3 regions of the Neomoorella thermoacetica genome follow, and region 2 is predicted to be linked to each of the others. Evidence: riboswitches for the same ligand, from Rfam matches in the RefSeq annotation. Region 2 holds a riboswitch; each other region holds the start of a gene.
The links. Region 2 has a riboswitch for cyclic di-GMP ahead of MOTHE_RS14075 (methyl-accepting chemotaxis protein). Riboswitches for the same ligand answer to the same signal wherever they lie in the genome.
Positions count from the first base shown of each region.

Region 1: it holds a riboswitch for cyclic di-GMP, as region 2 does, so the genes downstream of both, MOTHE_RS07180 (methyl-accepting chemotaxis protein) here and MOTHE_RS14075 (methyl-accepting chemotaxis protein) in region 2, are expected to answer to the same signal.
Region 3: it holds a riboswitch for cyclic di-GMP, as region 2 does, so the genes downstream of both, MOTHE_RS02290 (stalk domain-containing protein) here and MOTHE_RS14075 (methyl-accepting chemotaxis protein) in region 2, are expected to answer to the same signal.

Region 1 covers NZ_CP012369.1:1,426,778-1,432,964, reverse strand. Annotated here, with positions in the region: gene ku (non-homologous end joining protein Ku) at 1-697, shown strand, start outside; gene ligD (non-homologous end-joining DNA ligase) at 694-1,656, shown strand; cyclic di-GMP riboswitch class I at 1,813-1,900, shown strand; gene MOTHE_RS07180 (methyl-accepting chemotaxis protein) at 2,097-4,076, shown strand; gene MOTHE_RS07175 (hypothetical protein) at 4,076-4,291, shown strand; gene MOTHE_RS07170 (OsmC family protein) at 4,485-4,928, shown strand; partial or broken gene MOTHE_RS14270 (AAA family ATPase) at 5,101-5,361, shown strand; gene MOTHE_RS07165 (ABC transporter substrate-binding protein) at 5,561-6,187, shown strand, end outside.
Region 2 covers NZ_CP012369.1:665,362-671,548, reverse strand. Annotated here, with positions in the region: gene MOTHE_RS12735 (DUF1540 domain-containing protein) at 166-324, shown strand; gene MOTHE_RS13435 (DUF5798 family protein) at 521-868, opposite strand; gene MOTHE_RS14075 (methyl-accepting chemotaxis protein) at 884-2,311, opposite strand; cyclic di-GMP riboswitch class I at 2,375-2,461, opposite strand; gene MOTHE_RS03305 (polysaccharide deacetylase family protein) at 2,675-3,649, opposite strand; gene MOTHE_RS03300 (M1 family aminopeptidase) at 3,698-5,377, opposite strand; gene MOTHE_RS03295 (amino acid permease) at 5,612-6,187, shown strand, end outside.
Region 3 covers NZ_CP012369.1:454,683-460,869, forward strand. Annotated here, with positions in the region: gene MOTHE_RS02245 (XTP/dITP diphosphatase) at 1-349, shown strand, start outside; tRNA gene MOTHE_RS02250 (tRNA-Gly) at 493-566, shown strand; tRNA gene MOTHE_RS02255 (tRNA-Arg) at 572-648, shown strand; tRNA gene MOTHE_RS02260 (tRNA-His) at 661-737, shown strand; tRNA gene MOTHE_RS02265 (tRNA-Gln) at 750-825, shown strand; tRNA gene MOTHE_RS02270 (tRNA-Lys) at 833-908, shown strand; tRNA gene MOTHE_RS02275 (tRNA-Leu) at 916-1,000, shown strand; gene MOTHE_RS12685 (hypothetical protein) at 971-1,261, shown strand; gene MOTHE_RS02280 (CBS domain-containing protein) at 1,265-2,137, opposite strand; gene MOTHE_RS02285 (hypothetical protein) at 2,137-2,499, opposite strand; cyclic di-GMP riboswitch class I at 2,649-2,736, shown strand; gene MOTHE_RS02290 (stalk domain-containing protein) at 2,820-3,716, shown strand; gene crcB (fluoride efflux transporter CrcB) at 4,271-4,705, shown strand; gene crcB (fluoride efflux transporter CrcB) at 4,705-5,073, shown strand; gene MOTHE_RS02305 (DUF190 domain-containing protein) at 5,089-5,460, shown strand; tRNA gene MOTHE_RS02310 (tRNA-Gly) at 5,522-5,596, shown strand; gene tig (trigger factor) at 5,782-6,187, shown strand, end outside.

The sequences.
Region 1 (6,187 bases), 760 kb from region 2:
GTACTGCCCCTACTGCCAGGTGGAGGTACCGCCGGAGGAGATAGCACGCGGCTATGAATACGAAAAGGGCAAGTATGTAATCTTGCGGGAGGAAGACCTGGAGGCTATTCCCGCCGAAAAAACCAGGAGCATTAACATCATGGACTTCGTCGACCTGGAGGAAATCGACCCTATCTACTTCTCCCGCTCTTACTACCTGGCCCCGGCCGACATGGGCCAGAAGCCTTATCTCCTCTTGAAAAAGGCTATGGAGGAGACGGGCAAGGTGGCCGTCGCCCGGGTAACTATCCGGAGCCGGGAATCCCTGGCGACGGTCAGGGTCTATGGCCCGGCCTTGGTAATGAGCACCATGTTTTACCCCCGGGAGGTAAGACCTGTAACCGGGATGCCGGAACTGGACTTCCAGGTGAACCTCCGCGAGAACGAGGTGAAGATGGCTGTTACCCTGATCAAGAGCATGGCAACCAGTTTCCAGCCGGAGAAATATACGGACACCTACCGCCAGGCCCTGCTCCAGGTCATCGAAGCCAAAATCGCCGGGGAAGAAGTAGAGGTTCCGGCCCGGCCGGAGGCCGGCAAAGTAGTCGATCTCATGGAGGCCCTGAAAGCCAGCATCGAACTGGTCAGGCAGGAAAAGGAGAAAGTTGCTGCCGACGTCGAGGACCGCAAGCCCCGCCGCCGGCGCAAAACTTCATGACCACTACCGGAGCCGGCCTGCCCCTGTTCCAGATCAGGCCTATGCTCGCCGTAATCAGCAGGCCCTTCGATTCCCCGGATTTCTTGTATGAAATAAAATGGGACGGCTATCGTTGCCTGGCCTACCTTGAGGGACAAACCCTCCTCCAATCCCGCAACCTCCTGAACATTACACCCACCTTTCCCGAACTGGCCAGCCTCCACCAGCGGGTAAAAGGGCAACCGGCAGTACTGGACGGGGAGATTATCGTCCCCGGGAAGGATGGCAAGCCTTCCTTCAGCCTCCTCCAGGGGAGGGGCCGCCTGGGAGACCCCCTTAAAGTAAGGCAGGCGGCCAGGCGCATGCCGGCCATCTTTGTCGCCTTTGACCTCCTTTATTACCAGGGCGAAAACATTATGCCGGAGCCCCTCCGCTGGCGCAAAGAAAGGCTTCAGGAGGCATTAGCGCCGGGGGAGAACCTGATTGTCTCCAGTTTTATTGAAAACTATGGTATGAAGTTCTATGAGGCCTGTGTTGGCCAGGGGCTGGAAGGAGTGATGGCCAAGGAACTGGACAGCCCTTACCTCCCCGGTAAACGCTCACCCCGATGGCGCAAATTCAGGCACACCCGGGCGGGGGAGTTTATTATTGCCGGCTATGAACCGGGAGCCGGCGGGCGTCTCCTGGGGTCCCTCATCCTGGCGGAATGCCGGGAGGGGCAGCTGGTTTACCGCGGCAAGGTGGGTACAGGCTTTGACCGGCAGGAGGAAAAGAAGTTGCTGGTAGAGTTGCAGCAGCTCCAGCCCGGGCCGCCGCCTTTTAAGGAAAACATCCCGGAGCTAAGGAAGCCCCGGTGGGTGCAACCCCGGCTGGTTTGTACGGTGGAGTACCTGGAGCTGACCCCGGACGGCCGCCTCCGTCACCCCACTTACCGCGGCCTGCGCTGGGATAAGGCTCCATGGGAATGCACCTCGACCTGAAGAAGATTTATTACAAACAAAACCACGGTATTTTTGAATCTTTAAGAACCAATTTAATTATGGAACGTTATTTTAGAATCGTTGCAAATCCTTGAATAACATGTTATAATACTTGTCGCTTGGGTCCATAATTTGTCGATATGTGTAAACTTAACCATCAACAAAGGGCAAACCTGTCGAAAGGCAGGGACGCAAAGCCATGGGCCTAAAGCCCGACAAGGGCTATGGTTGCCAGGTTGCCGGTAGCCGGGGTACTTCTTTTTGCTACCGTAACGGAAAGGAGGGAGCTTCCGGTGCGGAGGCTTTTATTATTTGGTTCTGATACACGACCTGCTAAGGAACCATGCGGGACAATGCCAGATGACAGTCATGATTAATTCGGCTTTAATTACAGTGCATGGCCAGCTTAGCCAAATTATATTCGAGAAGGGAAGACGATTATGAAGCTTAAAATCGCCGATAGTATTAGCAGCCGGTTACTAGCGCTGTTCCTTATTTTATCCTTGATACCAGCCATTATTATCAGCCTGGTTAACTTTTATTTCAGTAAGGCCCAATTTACAGCTAACACCTATTTGACCCTAAGGCAAATTACCACCAGTATGGCCGAAAATGTGAACGATTGGATTAACAGCCGTTTAACGCAAATGGATAAGGATGCAACTGCAAGTGTCCTGCAATCAAATGATAAAGAGCAAATTAGAGCTTTTGTAAAGATGGTAGCTGAGCAGACGGTTGATGCCAATTTAGTTTTTTTTGCCGGGACTAACGGTATGGTAATTCCATCCAGCGGGCCAGAAGTCAATATTAGCGATAGGGATTATTACCAGCAGGCCATCAAAGGCAAGGCCGCTATTTCCAATTTGGTTATCAATAGAAGCACCGGCAAAGAGGGCATAACCATAGCTGTACCGGTTAAAGGGCCCGGGGGGATTATCGGTATACTGGGTACCCATTATGACAGCCAGACACTATTACACCAGATAAACAACAGCAAGTACGGGCGGACGGGTTACGCCTACATGCTCGATAACACGGGCGTGGTCATGGCCCACCCGGATGCTAAAAAAGTTTTGAACGAAAACCTGACGAAAACTGAATCCCAGAGCCTGAACAATGTCGCCCAGAAAATGCTGCAAAATAAAGAAGGAGAAGATGAGTATATCCGCAATGGTGTCCGGAACCTGGTCGCCTATGCCCCGGTTAAAGCAACCGGCTGGGTAGTAGCCATGACGGCCCCCACCAGTGAAGTATACGCCGGGGTCACTGCCATGCAACGTTTTAACATTATCCTTATTACCCTTGCTGCCATCCTCATAGCCCTGCTGGCCTTTTATATCAGCCGAAAGATAGCCAGGCCCATTATCACCCTGGCGGGGCAGGCCGATGTTTTAGCCACAGGCAACCTGCAGGTAGACATTAACACCAACTTCTACGGTGAGCTGGGGACTTTAGGCCGATCGTTAAAGACTATGGTCACCAACCTGCGGTCCATAGTCCAAAAAGTTCAGGATAGCGCCAACCAGATAGCCTCTTCCGCCCAGGAGTTCAGCGCCTCTACGGAGGAAGCTTCCCGGTCGGTGGAGCAGGTGGCCAATGCCATTCAGGATATGGCCCGGGGCGCCAACGACCAGGCTACCCAGTCCCAGAATATAGCGGAATTGGTCAATAACATCACCGGTGCCATTGGCTCAACCAGGGACAGGGTAGAAGCCCTGGCCAGGTATTCGGAACAAACCGGGGAGCTGGTGGACGACGGCCTGGCGTCTATGGAAAACCAGAACGACAAGATGGCGGAAAACCTGCAGGCAGCGCAAGCTGTCAGCGAAGCTATCAATAAGCTGGCCCGGGGGGCACGGGAGGTGGGTCAGATCCTGGAAACAATCACCAGCATTGCCGACCAGACCAACCTGCTCGCCTTGAATGCGGCCATCGAGGCAGCCCGGGCCGGAGAACACGGGCGGGGTTTTGCCGTAGTCGCTGAAGAAGTGCGCAAACTGGCCGAAGGTTCGGCCCAGGCAGCGAGTGAGATCGGCCAGATTGTCCAGAAGATCCAGGACGAGGCCCAGGGGGCGGTGGCAGAAATGGATAAGGCTAAAGTCATTGTCGACGCCCAGCAGGATGCCGTTAATCATGCCAACGAGGTATTCCAGAACATCTCTCAGAAGGTAAAGGCCATGGTCAAGGGCATCGAAGAAATAGCCGCCGCAACGGAGCAGATAAACAATGAGGCCCGGAAAATTACGGAAGCTATCCAGGGGGTGTCGGCAATAGCCGAGGAGAATGCGGCGGCAGCTGAAGAGATATCGGCCAGTACCGAAGAACAGAGCGCCACGGTGGAGGAAATCGCCGCCTCGGCCAATGCCCTGGCCAGCCTGGGGCAGGAACTGCAGCAGCTCATTGCCCGATTTAAGCTGTGATGCTGGAAAGGACTAATGCCAGCCCCTGTCCGGGCCCAGGGGAGGATGGTGTCCGGCAGGAAAAAGACACACTTGTTAACCTCAATGCCCTCGAAAACTTGATGACGGAATACCTGGGTTTGCTGCCGGAAGGGGAAAAACGTTACCTCAGGCGCATGATTTGCGGCCAGGTAGAAATTTTAATCCATGACCTCCTCAGGCGACTTGCAGATTAAACAGGAACCACCGCCAGTATGACCAGGCGGTGGTCTTTTCAACCTATATTCAGTACCTTAATTTCCTGCATTGACCCTCACAGGGACGAAGCGATCGTCCGGGCCGTTTAAAACTCCGGCACCGCGGCCATAACCTTGCTCCCCGGTGACAGCAGGTGTATAATAGCAAAAAATAGTAGTAGGAGGGTAAAAAATGCAAGTCACCGTAACGTGGGAAGGGGAAAAAATGCGTCTCAAGGGCGTGGGGGCTTCCGGCCAGCCGGTTGCCATGGATGCCGGTACGGATCACGGTGGCCAGAACCAGGGGGCCAGGCCCTCCGAAGTCCTCCTCATGGGTATGGCCGGCTGTACGGCCCTGGATGTCCTGACTATCCTGCAGAAAAAGCGTCTCTCCCTGACTTCCTTTGCCATTGATGTCGAGGCCGACCGGGCGACGACTGACCCAAAGGTTTTCACCTCCGCTACCCTTATTTACCGCCTGGAGGGGCCTGACCTGCCCGAGAGCCAGGTTAAGCAGGCCATTGAGTTATCCTTGAGTAAATACTGTGGCATGGTCAATACCATGAAAAAGGCCATGCCCATCTCGTATTGCTATGAGATTAACGGTAGCCGCAGCGCCGTCGAACCCGCACCTTAAAAAGAAACCGCTACCGGGGTACCCTCTCTTGTAGCGAGGCGGACCAGCCAACCTGAAACGGCTAATGAGCTGTATTAACGCTCGGGTATCCTAACCTGGCAGACGCCAGGTTTTTCTTTTGGATAAGGGCGTGGCGTGACAGCGGGGGAGCCGGGAACAGGAAGGAAACCGGCGACAGCGTCTGGGCATCGCCGACGTTATCCTAAAAGATCCAACCATTATTATCCTCGACGAGCCCACCCTGGGTATTGATCCCGAGGGCGTGCGGGAGTTGCTCTCCCTTATTGTCCGCCTCTCCCGGGAAAGGGGTAAGACCATCCTTATATCCTCCCACCTGCTGCACTAGGTTTAGCAGATCTGCGACCGGGTGGGAATCTTTGTCAGCGGCAGGCTACTGGCCGTAGGACCGGTGGCCCTCCTGGGGCAACAGGTTAGGGCCGGTAGAACTTAATAATATCGCAGGGTGGGTTGTATATCGAGCCTCCCCCTTGCGTTTATTGAGGCTAAAAGCCTGACGGGAATTTACGTTATTTTTACATTATCTTAAATTTGATTTAATTGGTGTTTAACTTTAACGCAATACTTCCATAGTAAAATAAACCTTGCTGATAAAATAAGATAGGAGGGAGAAGATGATAAACTGTAAGTGGCGTAAACCCCTGGGAATTGCCCTGCTAGTGGCAACCATGGCGAGTAGCCTGGTGACAGGTTGCGGTCCGGGAAACCCGGCGAAAGGTACCGGCCAGGAGAAGACAGGCGGTAAGGTAACAACAATTGAATACTGGCATGTTAACTCGGAAAACTTTGGCGGGCAGACCGTCCGCGATCTGGTGCAGAAGTTTAACGAACAGCACCCGGACATTAAAGTAGTTGAAAAGTTTCAACCCAACATGTACCTGGGGTTAATGCAAAATTTACAGGCCGCCCTGGCGGGGGGCCATCCTCCGGCAGTAGCCCAGATTGGCTATAATTACCTTGACTACGCCACCGCCAACTTGCCCCACCTGCCGGTAGAAGACGCCGCTAAAAAGGATCCCGAGGGGCAGGCTTTTCTAAATAACTATCTGCCCAATATCTTAAACCTGGGCCGGGTTAACGGCAAACTGGAAGGTATGCCCTATTCCATCAGCAACCCTGTCCTATATTACAACGCCGACATGTTTAAAGCAGCCGGCCTGGATCCTCAAAATCCACCTAAGACCTGGGCCGAGGTACGGGATATGGCCAGGATAATCAAAGAGAAAACCGGCAACTACGGC
Region 2 (6,187 bases):
GCGCCCGGGGCCGGATTCCTCCGTGGCAGGCATAATTTTCCTCCCGGAAGTTCAAGCTAAAAGACGAAAAAACTAATCTAACCTGATGGGCAGGTTGCCGGCAGGCGCCCCTGGATAAACCGCTCCTGCAGGGAACCAGCCCTGCCATGCAGGAAGGGATAAGAAATGCCTAAAGTGAATTGCCGGGTGGCCAACTGCATCTACTGGCAGGACGGCGACTGCGAAGCTCAAAAGATTACCATCGCCGTCCAGGGGACGCCGAATACCTCCAGCGCCGTCAACGACCGCTCCACTGAGTGCGAAACCTTCCAGGCCCGGGCTTAAATGTTGATGAAGCCGGGGCCGGCGGCCCGCCTCCGCAGCGGGTTCGGCCCCGGCGGGACTTCCGTGCCCATCCTATCGGTGGCGCCGGGAACGCGTACCCCATGGTAAACGCCAGGAGGTTTCACTCTCCCAGGCTACAGGGCAAACGACTCGCTCCAGGGGCGTACGCGCCATATTAACGCTTCCTTCTCCCGGGCTAAAGTTTAAACCTGGCCACAGCCTCCTCCAGGTTACTGGCGGCGGCTGCCAGTTGCCGGGCCGCCTGGCTGATCTGATCCACGGCCGCTGATTGCTCTTCCGTGGAGGCCGAAACCTGCTGGGTGCTGGCGGCGGCTTCTTCGATGCCGGCGGCAATGCTCTCTACTCGTTCCTTGACCTGGCGGGAACCGGCGTACATGTCTTCCGCCTTTTCGGCCACGTTTTTAATCTTGCCTACCAGGGTATGGATGGCCTGGTCGATGGCGCTGAAGGCTTTGCCGGTGCGGGCCACCACCTCGGTACCCTGCTGGACGTCCCGGGAACCCTCGGCCATACTGGCGACCACTTGTTCAGTCTCCCGCTAGATCTCCTGGACCAGCTCCACGATCTGCTTGGTAGCCCCGGCTGATTGCTCGGCCAGTTTACGTACCTCTTCGGCGACCACGGCGAAACCCCGTCCTTGCTCGCCGGCCCGGGCCGCCTCAATGGCGGCGTTGAGGGCCAGGAGGTTGGTCTGCTCGGCGATGCCGGAGATGACGCCGACAATCTGGCCGATTTGCTGGGAACGGTTGCCCAGTTCCTCGACGGCGCGGGCCATGCGCTCCATACGCTGGGATATGGCCGCCATCTGATCCGTGGCCTCGGCCACGGCTCTGGCCCCTTCGGCGGCCCTGGCCGCCACCTGATCGGAAGCAGCAGCCATATCCTCGGTGTCGCGGTGGACCTCCTCTACCTTGGCCGCCTGGCCGTCGGTGGCTGTCGCCGTCTCGCTGACCTGCTGGGCCTGGTCTTCGGCCCCTTTGGCCATTTCCTGAACGGTGGCGGCTACCTGGCGGACGGCATCTCCTACTTCCTGGGACATCCGGACCAGGTCCTGGCTGGCGGAAGCCACCTGGCCGGTCATGTCGCGCACGCGGCTGATGAGCTGGCGCAGGTTTTCGCCCATGGTATTGAAGGCCGCAGCCAGCTTGCCGACCTCGTCTTTACTGGTGATATGAAGGGGTTCGGCCGTGAGGTCCCCCTCGGCCACCCGGGCGGCATAGGCCGCCACCTGGCCCAGGGAACGGCCCACCATGCGGTTGATAAACCAGGCGATCGCCAGGCCCAGGAGCAGGGACAGGATTAATCCAGAGAGCAGGGTGGCCCGGGCGTTCCGGACGGCGGCAGCCAGTTGTTCTTCCGCCGCGGCGGTTTCTTCGCTTATACCCTTGTTCATATGGGTACCGATGTTATTGATGTTATCCAGGGAGGCCCCCATCTGGAAGCTCAGGATGGGCAGGGCCGCCATGCGGTCACTCTGGCTGGTGTTCAAGATGCTGTTTTTGAAGGTGTCAGTAAAACTCTTGGCAGCCTGCGCCATGGCCGTCAGGTAGCCGGCCGTCTGGCTGTCGAGTTGTTGCCCTTCTAGCTGGGCGCGGGCGGTATCAAAGCGCTTCATGGCGTCGTCAAAGCCCAAGGCGTGGGTCTGGGAACCATTGATTATGTAATCGGTAGCCCGCCGGTAAGCGTCCCAGATGGAACTGGTCATCTCGTTATAGAGCATGCCCTGGTTGTACATGATAGTTACCCTGTTGGTAAGGGCGGCTACCTGCAAGAGGTTAAAATTGACGTAAATGACCACCGCGACAAAAATGGCGATGACCAGGCAGAACCCGGTCGCCAGCCTGACCCCCAGGCTCAAGCGGCTGAAGAAACCGCCCGTCTTCCCTCCGGCCCGGGCCTTCTTTTGAGCCCGGGGGTCCGGCCCTTCTACCTGCAGTCCCTTTTTTTTAAATAGTTTAAACCTCATAAGAACCCTCCTCCTGCCTGGACAAAATTTAAAAGGCTACCCCCTGGGTAGCCCCGTTCCACCCGTGGTAACTGGCTGTCATGGCCCGTGAAGGCTGTAGACCCTCTAGTTTTGCGCCCCTGCCTTTCAGCAGGTTTGCCCTTTCGGGGAATTTTTCCTTTTTTCGCCCTTATTATACCGCAGGAGAGGAAGAATATGCAAGATATACCAGGAGAGAAATTGCCGGCGGGCGGTAAGGCTATTTGCAGGAGGGGCCCCCAGGGGGCCGACGCCCCAACCAGCGAACAATGTAAATGAAGGTTGGGGCAAGGTGCGGGGGTTCACTACGGGGAGCCGCATGAGGGCCGGTAGAGACGCCGGGTCTTAGGGGATTTTACCGGCGGCAATAAGTTCCGATACGGTCACTATTTCATAGCCCCGGTCACGGAGTTCTTTAATGAGTATCGGCAGGGCGACCAGGGTACCGGGGTGGGCCTCATGGAGAAGGATAATGCTGCCGTCGCGGACATTGGCCATAACCCGCTGGATGATCGCCTGGGGGCCGGGATTGGACCAGTCCCGGGGATCGACGCTCCAGGTGACGGTCTTCTCACCCACGTCCCCGGCCGCAGCCAGGAGGTTAGGCCCCATAGCGCCATAGGGAGGCCGGAAATACTTGACCTTCTGGCCCGTAATGGCGGCCAGGGCGCTGGCGGTCTGGCTTAAGTCCTCCCGAGCCGCTTCCCGGGAAACCATGCTCAGGTTGGCATGACGCCAGGAGTGGCTGGCCACCTCGTTATTGCCGGCCAGAACGGCCTTGACCAGATCCGGGTGGGCTACCGCCTGGCTGCCGACCATGAAAAAGGTGGCCCTGGTCCCCATGGCCGCCAGGACCTTCAAGTAACGATCCGTCCAGCCTGGCGAGGGCCCATCGTCAAAGGTAATGGCCACCCGGTGGCCGGCACCAGCTACCTGGCGTAAGGGCTGGAGGTCCTGCCGGGGCGGGGCTGCACCCGGCGGGCTGCTCCCCCACCCCCCAGGCTGGTCACCCGGGGTGAAAGCCGTTTCCCCTTTTGCCACCGCCGGGACAACCGGAGAAATGGTCATTACCGGCTGTTTTACCGCCTCCAGGTACTGGCCGGGTGGTGTTGGCGCGGCCGGGAAATGAACCCCCGGCTTCCCGGCAGACCGGACCAGGCTGTCACCGCCGGCGGTCATAATAACTGCCACCAGCCCCACCAGGGTTGCAAATTGCTCCAGGCGCAGGATAATTACCGGCCAATCCGGCCGCCAGGGTTGCCTGAACACCCGGTTTCCCCAGGACCAGCACTCCGCCACATATTTAACTACCTGGCTCATTCCGGTCGCCCCTCTTCGTGCTTCCATATTATTAGACGCCGGCCGGGGTTATTTGTTCCGTAAAAATGGACTGAAATTGTTGGAATCTAGCTTGCCATAATACGTAATAATTGTCAGCAGGGCCCTGGGCGGGATAATCTCGTAACGGTAATAGCGCTGGACATAGGCCAGGGCCTCCTTTAATTGTTCTTCACCGGCCATCCTTTCCAGTTCCAGCCAGAACATCGCCCCCCGGTTGTAGACAGCCTGGCGGTAGTCCTGTTCGCTACCGTATTCCTCCAGGGGGAGGTTGATGGGCGCACCGGTGCGGGCAGCGAGTTGGGTAATCTCGGCCAGTTTGGCCTGATAAAGGCCGGGATCGAAGTGCCGGTAAAACAGGAGGGTGCTGTACTCGGCCAAGCCCTCGTCAATCCAGGCCGCCTGCCGGGTGTCGTTACCCACCAGATTGTACCACCACTGGTGGGCGACCTCGTGAACGACTACGGCAGGGTTATATGGTTTGCGGTTGCTCAGGAGCAACAGGCCAGGGTATTCCATGCCGGCCAGGTTGTCCAGGGGGACAAAGGCTATATGCAGGTAGCTGTAAGGATAAGGTCCATAGAGCTTCTGGAAAAACTCCAGAGCGCGGGCGGCGACATCCAGGACCGCCGGCGCCATCTCCCCCCGGGACGCAACTACCAGTTGCACCCTGCCCGCCTGGCGGGTGGTGAATTGCCAGTCCGGGGCCGCTGTAAAGGCAAACTCCCGTACCGGCTGGTCGCTATTAAAAGACCAGTCTGTCCATTCTCCCCTTTCCTGGCGTCCCGTCAGCCGGGAACTGGCCAGGACCTGATAGCCGGATGGCAGGGTGAGCCGCACCAGGTAATAGGCTGCGCCGGCGAAGTAAGGGTCGCCATAGGCCGTACCGGCCACCCCGGCCCAGGTATCCTCCGTGGGGGGAGCCAGGATAGGGTACCAGCCGGATACCGTGCTCAGGTTCCCATCCCGGCCCAGGCGCATATCCCCCGGCGGTACTATAGTCTTAAAGGAAAGGACCACGGAAAGGGTCTCCCTAGGGGCCAGGGCCCGTGGTAGGGGCACCTCCAACCGGCTGCCCTTGAAGTGTACCGCCACCGGCCGGTTGTTTACGACCGCCCTGGTGACCGCCAGGCTGGCGCCATTACCGAAGGGAGCATTGGCCGGGAGGTTGAAATTGAGCTGCCGCAAAGGAGTGAGGAAAGGATTCTGGTAAGCCAGGAGCAGTTCTCCCTGAATCTCGCCGCTGGCCGGGTCGTAACGGGCCTGGAGGTCGTAGACGGGGTAGTAACGAAAACGGACCCCTGTGCTGCCCCGGAGGGGCGGCAGGGGCAGGTCAGATCCCCCCTGGCTACTCGAAGTCCCCAGCACTGCCAGGGCCAGCTGGAGGGGGATGTAGAGTTTATCGCCCACCAGGCGGGGGGGTACTTTGAGCTGCCGGGGCTCGCCGTTGAGGGTAGCCACCGGGCTGCCGGCAACAACTCTGGCGCTCCCCGCCCCCCTGAGGACGCCCTGGCCATTATACCAGTCGGCGCTGCCGCCGGCCAGGGGTAGAAAATCCCCCGCCGAAACGAGTACCTGCCCGTCTGCTTCCAGGGGCGGTGGGTCCAGGACCACCTGTTTGAAAGTAGCATCCGTCGCAATCGCCGCCGGCTCCGGGACGAGCCGGGGATAAAAAAAGAAAGCCAGGATGGCGAGGCTTAAGACTGCCATCCCCACTATCCTCTTGGGCAAAACGTTCCACCGCCTCGCCCTTTATTTCGACAGCCTCACCCTTTCTCCTGCTGTAATCATGAAAAATTAACCCTTACAGAGGGTACCGCCCCTGACCAGGATGATGGGCAGGTTGCACCTTTAACAATAAAAGGCTTCCCGGAAAATCCTGCCCGCATAGGTACCGCCGCCAGGTACATAATAAGACTACAGTTATCCGGGAGGAGGGAAAAAATGGGCATCTGGCGAACCAAAAAAATAGCTGACCTGATGCAGGAAGCTGGAGACAATCAAAAGCTCAAGCGGAGCATTGGCACGCCGGAACTAGTCGCCCTGGGTGTAGGGGCAATTATCGGCTCCGGGATTTTTGTCCTGACGGGAGTGGCTGCCGCCAACTACGCCGGCCCGGCCCTGGTTTTCTCCTTTATCCTCTCCGGCCTGGCGGCAGGCCTGGCGGCCCTCGTTTACGCTGAAATGGCCGCCATGATCCCGGTGACCGGCAGCGCCTATACCTATGCTTACGCTTCCCTGGGCGAGATTATCGCCTGGCTCGTGGGCTGGAACCTGGTACTGGAATACCTGGTGGCCTCGGGGGCCGTGGCTGTAGGCTGGAGCGGTTACATCACCGATATGCTGGCGTCTGTGGGGGTCTTTCTGCCCCGGGCCCTGGTCAATTCTCCCTTAAGCGGCGGCCTGGTTAACCTGCCGGCTATCTTGATCACCGTCGTTATGACCGGAGTGGCCATTGTCGGCACCACCACCAGTGCCCGGACTAATAAGATTATCGTCGGGGTAAAAATCCTGGTGATC
Region 3 (6,187 bases), 210 kb from region 2:
TTCGGCCCGTTTTGCCGGTGAACCCACCGATGACCGGCGCAACAACGCCAAATTACTCCAACTCATGGAGGGAGTGCCCTGGGAGAGAAGGACGGCTCGCTTCCGTTGTGTGCTGGCCCTGGTTACTGAGGATGGCGATACCCACCTGGCAGAGGGCACCCTGGAAGGGCTGATTGCAACGGAACCCCGGGGCCACCAGGGATTCGGCTATGACCCCCTGTTTTACTTGCCAGAGTATGACCTGACCCTGGCCGAGCTGGGGGGTGAGGTTAAAAATAAATTGAGCCATCGTGCCCGGGCTGTAAAGAAGATGTGGCCTATCTTGAGGCGGCTCTGGCCGGCAAAATAGCCTCCATGCCGGCCTGCCGCCAGCAAAAAGGGTCTTGCCAGGAGCAGGCCGGTCAATTATAATAAATAATGCTTTTTTCATGGTGGTTCAGCAAAAATTATTTTTGACGGGGAAACGTTTTTGTGGTAAAATAGAATTTGCCTGCGGGTGTAGCTCAATGGTAGAGCTCCAGCCTTCCAAGCTGGCTACGTGGGTTCGATTCCCATCACCCGCTCCAAACAGGCGCCTGTAGCTCAGCTGGATAGAGCAGCGGCCTTCTAAGCCCCGTGCCGCAGGTTCGAATCCTGCCAGGCGCGCCAGAAAAAGACATGGTGGGTGTAGCTCAGTTGGTTAGAGCACCAGGTTGTGGCCCTGGGGGTCGTGGGTTCGAGTCCCATCTCCCACCCCATTTTATTTATATTGGGGCGTAGCCAAGCGGTAAGGCAACGGACTTTGGATCCGTCATTCCGCTGGTTCGAATCCAGCCGCCCCAGCCAATAGCGTGAGCCATTAGCTCAGCAGGTAGAGCACCTGACTTTTAATCAGGGTGTCCGGGGTTCGACTCCCCGATGGCTCACCATTTTTTTGCGGGCGTGGCGGAATGGCAGACGCGCCAGACTTAGGATCTGGTGGGGTTAACCCGTGGAGGTTCAAGTCCTCTCGCCCGCACCAAATATAGATATTTCAAGGTTTTCCGGGTTTGAAGCCCGGATTTTTTTGCTGTATCACTGGAAAGGGAAAAGGAGGGGCGCTCAAAAGAATCGGCCGGCAGCGAAGAGCGGAACGCGGCTATGGAAAAAATCGCCGCTTTCGGCTGGCGGGGTGACCATCCTGGTGCAAGAATTGCAGCCGATTGCCGCGCGGGTTAAATATAGAATTTTTAGCCTAATCCGGCTAACTGCCGCATTTTTCATGAAGGGATGGACATGGTAGGCGCTACATGCATGCTGTTTCTTTAAATTCAACGGCCTCAACTACTACTACCGGTTTTTTCAGTCTTTTGGCTTTGGTTGAAGCCAGGCTGGCCATATTGACCAGGTTTTTGACGATATAGCTGCTGTCTTTACCACATTCGCGTATTTTTGAGCGACGGCCTCCGGCTACGCCAGCAGAGATGGTGACCTTTATTTTACCGGGCCAATTTTCGTTGGCGAAGGCCGTGACAATTTGCCGGGCTAATTTTTCTGCTGCAGCCAGGGACCTGGTGGTAACAATAGCAAATTCATCGCCGGCATAGCGGCACAGGGTATCCTCATTCATGTTAATTAAATTTTTTAAGATTATAGTGGCCTGGCGCAGGACATTGTCACCATAAATATGGCCGTATTCTTTATTAATACCCCCAAAGTTATCCAAATCCAGAAAGATTATTGCTATCTCCTGGCCTCGTCTTAATAACTCCAGGGCTTTTTCATAAAAGATTTCGGCTTTGTTTAAACCCGTAAGGCTATCGGTATATTTGCCCAATTCCAGCATGATCTGGGCGTAGGTAATTATACCAACAATGTTGCTTTCCGAGGTAACTACCAGACGCTCAATCTTATTCTTGACCATTAATTTTTGTGCTTCTGTCAGGGAAGCTGTTGGTGATATGGTGATCACTTTTCTCGTCATGGCATCGGCAACCAGCCGGTTTGGGTGAAACCTCCTGACATCCCTGGAAGTGATAATGCCTACCAGTTTTCCCTCTTCTACTACCGGGAGGCTGCCTATACCATAGCGTTCTATAATAGCGGCCGCCCGACCGACGCTTGCTAACGGGTCAATTGTATAAAGCTTCTCGCTTATAAGGCTTTTTACCGTGGGCACTACAAATCCACCGTCCTGCTGACCTGGATGGTAATATTTATCTGGGCCTTAAGCACCATTTTATCGTCGGCGATGCGGTTACTTTCTTCGATTACTACTGGGAGAAGCTTTTCTTTAGGGAGAAGCCTTAATAAAGATTTTTTTACTACTACGGCTTCGAAAGTCTCATGGTTTAGGCGTACTATCTCATATTGTTCCGGCGAAACTGCATCTACCATACGCCTTACGGCTTCGGGACCGATAGGTGCTTTTTTACCAACGAACAAGATGTCCTGCATGGGGGGGATTTCAAATTCAGATAATTTTATGTTTACATCGGCTTTACGTAGCGGTTCTCGCGAGGAGGAAGTTTCCTGGGCCATAAAAAGCGGTCCTCCTTTCTTGCCTAAACACACATCATTTATTATACCCTTTTTTACTAAATTTGCCCATGGGGTTTGATATTAATTTTTCAAAGTCAACCACCCTGACAGTTAAAAAATAGTTAAAAGTGACGATAAATATTTGTGAAAACCGCTAAAGGCGAACCTGACCGAAAGGCGGGGGCGCAAAGCCACGGGCCTAAAGCCTCAACAGGCCATGGCAGCCGGGTTGCCGGATAAGCCAATTTGAATATTGCTGGCAATTAGGGGCAACTACGGTTTTTGCGGGTTGTCTTAAAATTTTATAGGGGGTATGCAGGATGAAGTACAAAAAATTAATCAGTATGCTGGCCATAGCGAGCCTGCTTCTGCCGGCGGGGATGGCTTATGCCCGCCCGGGCAATGGTAACAGTGACCATGGGGCCGGTAAGTATGTAATGGCGTCGGGAACGGGGAATAATCATGAAGAAGATAGTCAATTAGGAGATGAATTGAAAGATCAAGAAAGGGGAGAACAAGGAGAAGCAAACATTGAAGAAGAAAATGGATTAAACGAACAGGAACGGGAAGCCAAGGGAGAATCCCAGGAAAATGATTCTCACCATTCTGAGCAACAGTTGAAAAAAGAGGTGCGGCAAAGGGAAGAAATCCAGGTACGTGAAGAAGCCCAACACGCTGGATTGGAAAAATTCCAGGGCCGAATCCGGGTTAAAAATAAAGAAATTAATTTTGATGTGCCGCCAGTGATTAAAGCCGGCCGCACCCTGATCCCTGTCAGAGCGGTTACGGAAGGTCTGGGCGCAACTGTTAACTGGGATGAGGCAACAAATGCCGTGACTATAGCCAAAAATGGAGTTACGGTAGTACTTATCCCCGGCAGCGCGGAAGTAACCGTTAATGGCACAAAAATAAATTTGGATGTGCCAGCTCTATTAATCAGCAACCGTACTTTTGTGCCCTTGAGGTTCTTGAGTGAAGTATTTAAAGAAAAAGTAAATTATAATGACGCCACTGGCGACATTGATGTTGAAGAAGGCGAGGGAGAGGCGACCTCCACGACTCCGGCAACGTCACCGAGCACCAGCCCGACTGCTACAGAAGTTCCAGCAGGTACGGACACTGTGTCCACAGCCGGCAACACAGCCAGCACTACCACGACCTCTCCTCCTTCCATCCCTGCGCCAACTACAACTACCTCCTCAATACCTGCCGCTTAAGTGGTAACCAAAACCCTGCTCTAAAAAGCAGGGTTTTTTACCGAAGATAGGCTAGCCGCGGCCCACACACCCACCGGGGCAGGCTATGATTTCTACATAAAGTTAAATTGCTTGCCGGTGTAAAATTAATTTAATTTTAAAGGTGGCTTAATACGTTTATAACGACCGCGTGCTATCATAAACCTTGAGCAAAGCCCTCTGACCTCCTTTAAAATATATACCCTACCACACCCGGATATATCCGGGATTTTTTTTACAGGGATAAATAGAGACATTGGCGCAGCTGTTGAGGTTACGGAGGAAACGGCGGCCATGATTGATGAGCAGGCAGGTATCGGTCGGGCGGCCCGGGAGTTTTTTGTCGCTATAGCGACGGCGGTAGGTGATATACGGCAGGAAAATGGCCGCCAGTGTGGAATAGAATCACTCTAGCAAAAGGTTAATACCCAAGGGATGGGGTTCCCTTTAAATCTGCGCTGGTGCAGTGATGACCCCTACGCGGGGGGGTAAAGTTTCCCCGGGGTAGGGGTTTATTTTTTGCCGCCATGGGAGGAATGATATTCACCATGCTCTACCTTTACCTTGCCGTAGGAGGATTTTGTGGCGCTGTCGGCCGTTATTTCCTGGCTAGTTTTATCAACCGTCTCTGGCCAGGTTCCTTTCCCCTGGCTACCTGGATCATTAACCTGGGCGGTTGCCTGGCCATGGGCTTTATCCTGACCTATACCCTGGAACGACTGGTCATGGGCCCGGAATTGCGCCTGGGGCTTACTACAGGGATGCTCGGTGCCTTCACCACCTTTTCCACCTTCAGTGTGGAAACCCTCCACCTGCTCCAGGGAGAAAAAATTCCCCTGGCCCTCCTTTACCTCTTCGCTTCCCTGGCCGGGGGACTTATCTGTATGCAAACCGGTATTTTTTTAGCGCGCCTGCCCTTATCTTCAAAAGCATTGAGTAGTATAATAACCAGGGAGGATGGGGAGGAGTAATGGCCTGGCTCTATGTAGGCTGTGGCGGGATTGCCGGGACCCTGGCCCGTTTCCTGCTAAGTCGCTGGCTGGGAAATCGCGTCCGGGGTACCTGGCCCCTGGGTACCCTGTTCGTCAACTTAAGCGGAGCCTTTCTGCTAGGCCTGCTCCTGGCCCTGCCCCAGGGAAGGTTACCGGCTAACGTGACCCTGGCCTTGGGGACAGGGTTTGTGGGAGCCTATACTACCTTTTCAACCTTCACCTATGAAACCGTCACCATGATTGGCGATGGCGAGGGTAAACGGGCCCTGGCCTACAGCCTGGGGAGCATTCTGGGAGGCTTGCTCCTGGCCTGGCTGGGCTGGCTGGCGGCAGGGAGTTTATTTTAGGCTGGAGGGATGGGTATGACCGGCACGAGGGCCAAGCGTTTGACGGTTTATCTGGGGGAGGGTATGAAGTGGCAGGGTATGGCCCTTTACCATGCTCTGGTTCTCGAATTAAAGGCCGCCGGCCTGGCTGGGGTTACTGTAGTCCGTGGTATCGAGGGATATGGCAAGCGTAAGCAGCTGTATGCCTCACGCCTCCTGGAGCTCTCCGCCGATCTGCCGGTTCTTGTTGAGGCAGTGGACAGCCCCGAAAAGATAAACGCCGTGTTGCCCCGGGTCCGGGAGATGGTCCAGCAGGGCTTGATTACCCTGGCGGATGTGGAAATCATCTCCTCTGCCGGAACTGCCAGCAACAAGGAAAATAGCCCCGGCCCGGGGAGGAGAGCTTGACAGGGCCAGGGGTTTTTGCTAATATATCGCTACGGAAAGCCGTGATGGTACCGAATAACGGGCGGAAGTAGCTCAGTGGTAGAGCATCGCCTTGCCAAGGCGAGGGCCGCGGGTTCAAATCCCGTCTTCCGCTCCATATTTTTGCTTATTAGTACCTCGGACCTGACCCGTCCGAGGTACTCTTTCACAGGCTATTTTTTATTATTTTAGCAGGAAAAGCTTCAGGCACGGCGAAATAAATCCTGAAGGTATTTTTAGACAAACGGATGGTCATAATGAATGGCGTCCAGTAGTCGGGAGTAGGGAGGAGCAAATAAGTAGATGAAGGCTGCCGTAGAAAAACTGGATAAAAACCAGGTACTCCTGGAAGTAGAAGTTGAAGCCCCCAGAGTCCAGAAGGCTATAGACCAGGCATATCGTCGACTGGTAAAGCAGGTCAATATTCCAGGATTCAGGAAGGGCAAAGCCCCTCGCTTTATCCTGGAGCAATATATTGGCAAGGAGCCTATTTATAACGAGGCAGCGGAGATTGTTATTCCTCCGGCTTATGAAGAAGCTGTGGCCGAACACCAGCTGGAACCCATCGACCGGCCGGAGGTTGAGATAGTTAAAGTAGAAGATGGAGAACCCCTGGTTTTTAAAGCCAGGGTGGAGGTTAAACCGGAAGTCCAGCTTGGTCCCTACACCGGCCTGGAGGTGGAACGCCAGGAAGTAGAGGTAACAGAAG